3 regions of the Ureibacillus sp. FSL K6-3587 genome follow, and region 3 is predicted to be linked to each of the others. Evidence: riboswitches for the same ligand, from Rfam matches in the RefSeq annotation. Region 3 holds a riboswitch; each other region holds the start of a gene.
What was found. A riboswitch is a leader RNA that binds a small molecule or an ion and turns the genes downstream of it on or off. The one in region 3 is predicted to bind S-adenosylmethionine.
Positions count from the first base shown of each region.

Region 1 (3,178 bases), 1.4 Mb from region 3:
GCTGGATCGGGAAGGTTTTCGGATTCATGTGGAAGCAGAAAAAGAGTTGCACATGATTTTTGAAGGATTTGAATATGCGCGGGTACGAAATGGAAAAAAGAATTTTAAACATGTCATTTCCCATATGCCGATCGTAACGAATGATGATTTGACAAACTTCCGGAAGTTTCGGATTATTCCATCCGTCCAGCCGGCCATCTTTCATCAATCCATAGATGCCGGCAAGGAAGACGAACTTAAAAACTGGCATCGAATGAAAAGCTACTTTGAAAAGGGATTGCCGGTCTCATCTTTCAGCAACTATCCTGATGGTGAGTTGAACCCGCTTTATGGAATTGAGACAGGAATGACAAGACTTCACTGGAATGATGAAAAAAGTCAAAAGCCTTTGTGGCCGGAAGAAAGCGCCACATTGAAGCAGATGCTCCGAAGCTACACCATTTATGCGGCGAGGCAAATAGGCTGGGAAGCGCAATTGGGAAAAATCCGGGTAGGCATGCAGGCGGACTTTATTATACTGGATAAAAATATTTTCAGGGTTCCGCCAGGTGAAATCAGCGAAGCAAAAGTCATACTTACTTATTTTAAAGGAAAAGAAACATACCGGGATGAATCGGAAATGGGCGGACAATAAAAAAGTATCTTCCGTAGCCAAGTGTGTTCAACGAATAACCCCTTTACGGAAGATACTATTTTTATACGGATGGGCCTTTCTTCTTTTTAAAGGCGGAACGGATCGTCGGTTCTGTGCCGCGCTTCATCCGTTTTATGTTTTCTAAATGCAAAATGATTGCGACCAAAAGAAGGAACAGAACAATGATAAAAGGCCAGAGGGAGGGCTCATAAAGCAAAGCGCTGATTGCAAATGCAAAATAAAAGAAAAACACGCCCAGAATCAAATAATTGGTCAATAAAGAGACAACGATAAGACCGACTACGGCAAGAAGACCCATTTTCCAATTGATCGCAACGAAAATGCCGATCAGGGAAGCGGTTCCTTTTCCTCCCCGAAAATTCATATGGATGGGAAAATTATGGCCAAAAATGACCGCCGCGCCTATCAAATAAAGGAATATGGAAATTTGCTCCGCATCCAATGAAGTGAAGTGATTTAAGAAATATTTTGCCAAGATTATGGCAAGGACGCCTTTTCCGATATCAATGAGGCCTACGAGTATGCCGTATTTCCAGCCAAGGGTCAAGGTGGCATTGGAAGCCCCCGCGTTTCCATGGCCCGCTTCTTTTAGATTCACCCCGGAAAGGTATTGGGCCACATTTGATCCATGGATGCAACCGATAAAATATCCCGCAATAAGTGAAATAATCAGCTCTATCAACATAATATTTGCTCCTTTTATAGAAAAAAACGCTTTAATCTATTATACTCAATAAAATAAAAAAAGATTTAAAAATTTCAAAAAATAGTTGACAGAGTGGGTTACTATGTTTTATAGTTAATCCAACGATGGAAAATTAATCATTACTCTTATCAAGAGTGGCGGAGGGAATAGGCCCAAAGATGCCCGGCAACCGGCAAGTATTTGCAAAGGTGCTAAATCCTACAGACGTTTGTCTGAAAGATAAGAGGAGGAAATGTACGTGTACAGAGCCCTCTTCTTATACGAAGAGGGCTTTTGTTTTTATCTTCGGTGCCTTCTCGAAACCTTCCATCTCAAATTTATGTTTAGGAGGAAATATCATGTCCGAATTCAAACCAGAAACGCTATTACTTCACGGTGGTCAACAACCTGATCCAGTAACAGGTGCAATTGCCGTTCCGATTTATCGCACGACGGCTTATGCCTTCAAAAACACAGAACATGCACGAAAATTATTTGCCCTTGAAGAAGTCGGAAACATTTATTCCCGCATCATGAACCCGACAGTCGATGTGTTTGAAAAGCGTGTTGCCTTGCTAGAAGGTGGCTCTGCAGCTGTTGCTCTATCTTCCGGTCAGGCGGCAGTTGCCTTCTCCATTTTAAATATCGCCAATGCGGGAGATGAAATTGTCTCTGCTGGATCATTGTATGGCGGAACATATAACTTATTTGCTAACACATTACCTCGTTGGGGCATTACAACAACATTTGTAGATGAAAGAGATCCGGAAAACTTCCGCAAAGCAATTACGGACAAAACAAAAGCAATCTATGCAGAAGTAGTAGGAAATCCTAGCTTAAATATTTTAGATATTGAAGCAGTAGCAGCAATTGCCCATGAACATGGCATTCCATTAATCATCGACAATACGTTCCCATCACCATATGGATGCAATCCAATTGATTTTGGAGCAGATGTTGTTATCCATTCAGCAACAAAATGGATTGGCGGCCACGGTACAACAATCGGTGGCGTTGTGGTAGATGCAGGAAAATTCGACTGGACACAAGGCCGATTCCCTGGATTCACAGAGCCTGACCACACTTATCACGGCATCCGTTACGGCATCGATACAGCAGGCGCAGCTTTTGCAACAAAATTGCGCGTTCAATTATTGCGCGACTTAGGCCCAACTTTAGGTCCGGATGCGGCTTTCAGTTTCCTTCAAGGATTGGAAACTCTTCACCTCCGCTATCCAAGACATAGTGAAAATGCGGAAAAAGTAGTGGCGTTTTTGAAAAACCACCCATACGTGGAATACGTGAATTATCCAGGAGATGAATCATTCGAATCTCACCATTTAGCGAAAAAATACTTGAAAAACGGTTATGGTTCTATGGTGACATTCGGCATTAAAGGTGGCCGTGAAGCAGGCAGTGTCGTTATTGACAACGTGAAATTGTTCTCTCATGTTGCAAACGTTGGAGATGCAAGATCATTGATTATTCATCCGGCTTCAACAACTCACCAACAATTATCTCCTGAAGAATTGAAAATTGCCGGTGTTGGAGAAGAGCTCATCCGCCTATCCATCGGCTTGGAAAACGCAGATGATATTATTGCGGATTTAGATCAGGCTTTAGCCAAAGCAGCAGCTGAATTTGGTGTAAAGAACGCTTAAGTTGATCATTTATAAAAGCCCCTCTATTTGCATATAAAAGAAAGAACGGTCATTTGATACCGGAAAATCCCAATTCGGCTCTCATTTGAGCTGAAGAACCCAGTGTCAGCGGATCAAAGCATGTAAATCCGGCACTGGCTATATGGATTCAAAGCTGCTCATTCGCAGCAGTTGCAA
Region 1 covers NZ_CP151969.1:930,017-933,194, reverse strand. Annotated here, with positions in the region: gene NSS77_RS04575 (amidohydrolase family protein) at 1-634, shown strand, start outside; gene NSS77_RS04570 (glycerol-3-phosphate acyltransferase) at 696-1,340, opposite strand; SAM riboswitch class I at 1,484-1,587, shown strand; gene NSS77_RS04565 (O-acetylhomoserine aminocarboxypropyltransferase/cysteine synthase family protein) at 1,700-3,001, shown strand.
Region 1: another riboswitch for S-adenosylmethionine. It lies ahead of NSS77_RS04565 (O-acetylhomoserine aminocarboxypropyltransferase/cysteine synthase family protein); the one in region 3 lies ahead of metK (methionine adenosyltransferase).

Region 2 (3,178 bases), 670 kb from region 3:
CTACTATCGGGAGCAAGTGAATCGGGTCAATCAGTTAGTGGAAGAACTGCATTTGCCTCATTTGCATATCCGGACAGGTTCCGTCGATAAATTCCAGGGGATGGAAATGGACGTGATTTTGTTGAGCATGGTCCGCAATAATCCGCACGGGGAAATCGGATTTGCGAAAGACTACCGGCGGTTGAACGTGGCTTTGTCAAGAGCCCGGGAGTTGCTGATGATTGTCGGCAGTTCCGATATGTTTACAATGCGTCCGAAAAAGAAAGAAACGAGAGAAATGTACCAGCATTTATTTAATGTCGTAAAACAGCAACAAGGAATACGAAAAATAACGAAGGAGCCCGTGACATGGAACTCCAGCAATTAAAAAATCAATTGGAAAAAGAAATCAGGGGAACCATTGTTCATACGGACATTTGGTGTATTCCCATGCATACCTATGAAATCACCTATCAGCCCATCCAGAAAAAGGCGATGGACATTTTAATGAAAATTCTGCTTTTCTCCTTCCAAAAATCGGCTTTTGAAAGTGCTGAACAGCTCAGCGAAATTTTGTTGGTGGAGCCCTTATTCATCGAAGATTTGATGCGGAAGATGCAAAAGAACGGGCTGCTTGCACGGGAAAACAACTTTTATCAACTGACGGAAAAAGGAAAGCGGCAATTTTCCCAAGGCGTCTTTGAAGAGGAATTGGATCCTGTGACAATAGAGTTATTGTACAGCCCGGTGCATCATCAAATGATGAACGGTGATATGGAGGAAGTGCTGGATTTTGATGATTTTCCGGACCAATTGTATCGTTATATGAACGATGGAGAAGAATCATTGGATGTGGAGTTTTTTAAAAAGGAAATTCAAAATATAATAATCGATCGGGCGGATGAAGTTCATCAAGAAATCAAATCCATCCTATCGTTGGAAAATACGCAAATCAACGATGTGCCCTGTATTGAATTTATTGTGTGGAACACTGAAAACAGGGAATTTTTTCCGCGGGTGTGGAATACATTATTAAAAAATTGGGATCAATATTTGGAAAAAGAACTCTTTGAAATAGAAAATCCGGTTTGGTTAGAGAAATTTCACAGCAAAATAAAATAGCTCGATTATTGCAATTCTCTATTGGATATGTTAGGATAATCTTAATTTTATATGGGAATTATACTTTCTTATCAAGAGAAGTGGAGGGACTTGGCCCAATGAAACTTCAGCAACCTCTAACGGATGTTAGAAAGGTGCTAATTCCAGCAAGGCTCAGCCTTGGGAGATAAGAGAGTGCGTGCAAGGAAATTTTGTACCCTCTCATTCTCTTTTCTGGAATGAGCAGGGTTTTTTTATTAAGATATTTTAGAATGGGGGACAAGAGGAATGCCTATTAATATTCCGAAAAATTTACCTGCTGGAGAAATATTGAGAAACGAAAAGATTTTCGTCATGGAAGAGGACCGCGCATTATCACAGGACATACGTCCATTGAACATTTTGGTGTTGAATTTGATGCCTGAAAAAGAAAAAGCGGAATTACAGTTGCTGCGATTGCTCGGGAACACGCCGCTGCAAACCAATGTAACGTTTTTAAATACAGCCACGTATGAACCTAAAAATGTATCCAAAAGCCATTTGGAAACATTCTATAAAACTTTTGATAAAATCAAGCACCGCCGCTTTGACGGAATGGTCATCACCGGGGCGCCGGTTGAACGGATGGAATTTGAAGAAGTCCATTATTGGAAAGAGTTGACTGAAATTTTGGACTGGGCGAAAGAGAATGTGACTTCAATCATTTATATCTGTTGGGCTGCACAAGCCGCTCTCTATTACCACTTCGGAATCGGAAAATTCGAGTTGCCGAAAAAATGTTCCGGTATATTTGCGCATACCATTACGGATTTGACGAATGATTTGGTTCGGGGGTTCAACGATGAATTTGTCGCACCGCATTCCCGTTACACTTCCGTTTCCATCGAAGAAATAGAACAGCATCCTGATTTGCAATTGTTGAGCTATTCGGAAGAGGTCGGACCTTTTATCATCCAATCCAAAGACAACAAACACATTATGATCACTGGCCACTTGGAATATGACGCAACAACGCTTGCGGAAGAATACGAGCGTGACGTAAAGAAAGGTTTACCTATAGACATACCGGCAAATTATTTCCCTAATAATGATCCAACAAAGCAGCCAAAAAATACTTGGCGCGCCCATGCCCACTTATTGTTCTACAACTGGCTGAACTACTACGTTTACCAAGAAACGCCTTACGATTGGCATTATGTGGATGATGCCGTTGATTTTGAAATTTAAACAGAGGCTGGGAATACACGGCCAACAAAGTTCAAACGACCAAAAATAATGGAGAGAAATGGAAAAAGGAGAATTTGAGTTGAATCAAATTCTCCTTTTTTCTATCTTGAAACTAGTTTTGTCCCAGCCTCTTATTTTTAGATGAAAAACATCGCCGCAATTGTTGTCACCACAAGTCCAATCACAACGGGAACTAAATTTCGTCTAGCCAATTCAAACGGACTCACGTTGCAGATGGCAGCAGCAGGAATTAATGCCCAAGGCACCAATGTTCCTCCTCCGACATAAATCGCTGCAATTTGGCCCAATGCAGTCAAAGTGGCTGTTCCTTCACCAATCACTGTTCCAAAAAGATTGGCAATGGACCCCACCAATGAAATGCCGGAAAATCCGGAGCCGTCCAATCCCGTAATGGCACCGACGCCCGCAACGGTTACGGCTGCAATTTCCGTTGTCAAAGGTACAACTGATGCCAGAGCCACCCCTAAATCATTGATGATCCCTTGCGAATGTTCAGGAAGATAATCCCCAATGATTTGGGAAAAGCCGGAATCTCCCAAATAGAAGAAAGCTGCAATCGGAATTACCGGGCCAAACACTTTAAAACCAAATTGGAAACCCTGTATCAAATAGCTTGTCGTTTTTTCCAACCCGGCATTTTTATGGGCGAACATGGAAAGAAGCAACAGAATCAGCAGTGTCGTTCCACCGATCAACGCAGTCGCATCTCCGCCGGTTAAATCAAAAATGGACATGGCCACGACATTTAGTAAAAAGGCAACCGGAATCAAAAGGGCGAAAAATCGCTTTTGTTGAATTGATAGGAGATTTTCTTCCACTTCTTCTTGTTTCTCTTCGCCACCATCAAAAT
Region 2 covers NZ_CP151969.1:2,989,276-2,992,453, reverse strand. Annotated here, with positions in the region: gene NSS77_RS14745 (AAA domain-containing protein) at 1-367, shown strand, start outside; gene NSS77_RS14740 (nucleoside-diphosphate sugar epimerase) at 349-1,101, shown strand; SAM riboswitch class I at 1,167-1,274, shown strand; gene metA (homoserine O-succinyltransferase) at 1,369-2,307, shown strand; gene NSS77_RS14730 (hypothetical protein) at 2,445-3,178, opposite strand, start outside.
Region 2: another riboswitch for S-adenosylmethionine. It lies ahead of metA (homoserine O-succinyltransferase); the one in region 3 lies ahead of metK (methionine adenosyltransferase).

Region 3 (3,178 bases):
CATAGCTGCATTATCCGCAAACGCGCATTAATCGGCATGGGGGCAATCGTTTTGGACGGTGCGGAAATCGGCGAGGGGGCGCTTATTGCAGCTGGAAGTTTAGTGCCTCCAGGGAAAAAAATCCCGCCCAATTCCGTTGCGATGGGGAATCCCGCAAAAGTCGTGCGGGAAGTGACCGAAGCGGAACGGAAAGATATGGATCGCATCATTAACGAATACGTTCAAAAAGGGAAATATTATCAATCATTAAAGAAATAAATGAAAAATGCAGGCATATTGTTTGCCTGCATTTCATATTATATTATATTCCCGCTTTTTGGCGTAATTTTTCCGCCACGTCCGTTCTTTCCCAAGGCAAATCGATGTCTGTGCGTCCAAAATGGCCGTATGCAGCCGTTTGTTTGTAAATCGGTCTGCGCAGATCAAGCATTTTGATGATGCCTGCAGGACGCAAATCGAACAATTCATTTACCCATTCAACCAATTGGTTTTCAGCCACTTTTCCCGTTCCGAATGTATCGATGGAAATGGATACAGGACGGGCGACACCGATTGCATAAGCCAACTGAACTTCCACACGGTCAGCGAGACCGGATGCAACGATGTTTTTCGCTACATAACGAGCCGCATAGGCAGCGGAACGATCCACTTTTGTCGGATCCTTGCCGGAGAATGCTCCCCCACCGTGACGGGCGTATCCTCCATACGTATCGACAATGATTTTGCGGCCAGTGAGCCCTGCATCCCCTTTAGGTCCACCAATTACGAATCGGCCAGTCGGGTTGATGAAATACTTTGTATCCCCATCCAACAACTCTGCAGGAATGATGGTTTTGACCACTTTTTCCATTATATCTTCTTTGATTTGTTCTTGAGTGACGCCCTCATCATGCTGAGTTGAAATAACAATCGTATCGATTCGGCGAGGAATGTTGTTTTCATCATATTCTACCGTCACTTGCGTTTTCCCGTCCGGACGCAAATAAGGGATTTCTTTCGACTTGCGGACTTCCGTCAATCTTCTGGAAAGTTGATGCGCCAAGCTGATCGGAAGAGGCATCAATTCAGGCGTTTCATTGCAAGCAAATCCAAAAATCAACCCTTGGTCGCCAGCACCGATCGCTTCAATCTCCTCATCCGTCATGTATCCTTCCCGGGCTTCCAATGCTCGGTCCACACCTTCCGCAATGTCCGGTGATTGTTCGCCAATTGCAGTGAGCACCGCCAAGTTTTCCGCATCAAATCCAAATTTTCCTCGCGTATATCCAATTTCCGCAACCGTATTACGAACAATGCTTTGAATATCTACATATGTTGTTGTTGTAATTTCTCCTGTAACAAGGACCAATCCCGTTGTTACAATCGTTTCGCAAGCAACTCTTGCATTTGGATCTTCTGCAAGTATCGCATCCAAAATGGCATCGGAGATTTGGTCACAAATTTTATCCGGATGCCCTTCCGTTACACTTTCTGATGTAAACAGCCGACGTTTTGACATTCATTTTCCTCCTAAATTGTTGAGACGAAGCTCTTTATGATACGGTACTCATTATCCATGATCCTTTCCGACTTCCGCCCGTAAGGAACATTACGAGGATAATGAAAGGTATAAAACTCGCTAATCTATTTTAGCTTGAATATATGCCGGATTGATTTGAATAAAAAAAGTTCCTATCCACATTTCTGCATGAGGAAAGGAACTGAAATCTCTACCTTTCACTCTTATCGTTCAAGGGAATCCCTTGCATCAGGTTAGCACCACGCATTATTATATAGATAATGCAGGTTGCCGGGTTTCATAGGGCCTTAACCCTCCACCAGCTCTGGATAAGAGTATCCGTTCATGCAACATGTTACGTAATCTATACTGCATTGTCAAATGTTTTTTCTTATTTGTCTACTGTCTTTTCATAATTCCATTTTCTTCAAGGAGGTTGGAAGAGAAGTCAAAAAATTTCATAAATAAATTTTAAGGATTAGTATAGATTATTCCACCCAATGTGTTATACTATTTTTTGTATTATATAACAAAGAATAATTTCCCTAAAAATAAAAAAAGGATGGTATTTAATCGATGAATTCAGTAGAAGTTGCAAATGAGCTGAAGGAATTATTAAAAGGTAAAAATATAAACACCCAATTATCGGTGCCGCAATTGGTTGAAAAAGCGGTTATTCGCGGGGAAGCGAGACTCACAACTGATGGCGCCATTGTTGCCGAAACTGGAAAATATACCGGACGTTCTCCAAAAGATAAATTTATCGTCGAAGAAGAAAGCATCAAAGGTAAAATCGACTGGGGAAGCGTAAACCAACCAATTTCTTCTGAAGTGTTTGATAACTTGTATATCAAAGTTTTAAATTACTTGAAAGACAAAGATGAGCTATTCGTATTCAAAGGCTTTGCCGGAGCGGATAAAGATTCGCAATTGGCAATTCAAGTCGTAAATGAATACGCTTGGCACAATCTTTTCTGCCATCAATTATTCATCCGTCCAACTCAAGAAGAATTGGTTTCACATGATGCTGACTTCACAATTGTTTCAGCACCTGGTTTCAAAGCGGATCCAGCTGTGGATGGAACAAATTCTGAAGCATTCATCATCGTTTCTTTCGAAAAGAAAATCATTCTGATTGGCGGCACAGAATATGCCGGCGAGATGAAAAAATCCATCTTCAGTATTATGAACTATTTATTGCCTGAAAAAGGAATTCTTTCAATGCACTGCTCAGCCAACGTTGGTGAAGCCGGCGATGTAGCATTATTCTTCGGTTTATCCGGTACAGGTAAAACAACGCTTTCCGCAGACAGCAACCGGAAATTGATTGGTGATGATGAACATGGTTGGTCTGACAATGGCGTATTCAATATCGAAGGCGGTTGCTACGCAAAAACAATCAATCTATCTGCTGAAAAAGAACCGGAAATTTATAATGCCATTCGCTTTGGTACTGTATTGGAAAACGTTGTAATCGATCCGGCTACACGCGTGCCTGATTACGATGATAATACTTTAACTGAAAATACAAGAGCGGCATATCCAATCCATTACATCGAAAATATCGTGACACCATCAATTGCCGGTCATCCAAAAACGATCATTTTCTTGACTGCGGATGCTTTTGGGGTGCTTCCTCCAATCAGCAAATTGACTAAAGAACAAGCAATGTACCACTTC
Region 3 covers NZ_CP151969.1:2,323,910-2,327,087, reverse strand. Annotated here, with positions in the region: gene NSS77_RS11635 (gamma carbonic anhydrase family protein) at 1-258, shown strand, start outside; gene metK (methionine adenosyltransferase) at 302-1,498, opposite strand; SAM riboswitch class I at 1,720-1,834, opposite strand; gene pckA (phosphoenolpyruvate carboxykinase (ATP)) at 2,075-3,178, shown strand, end outside.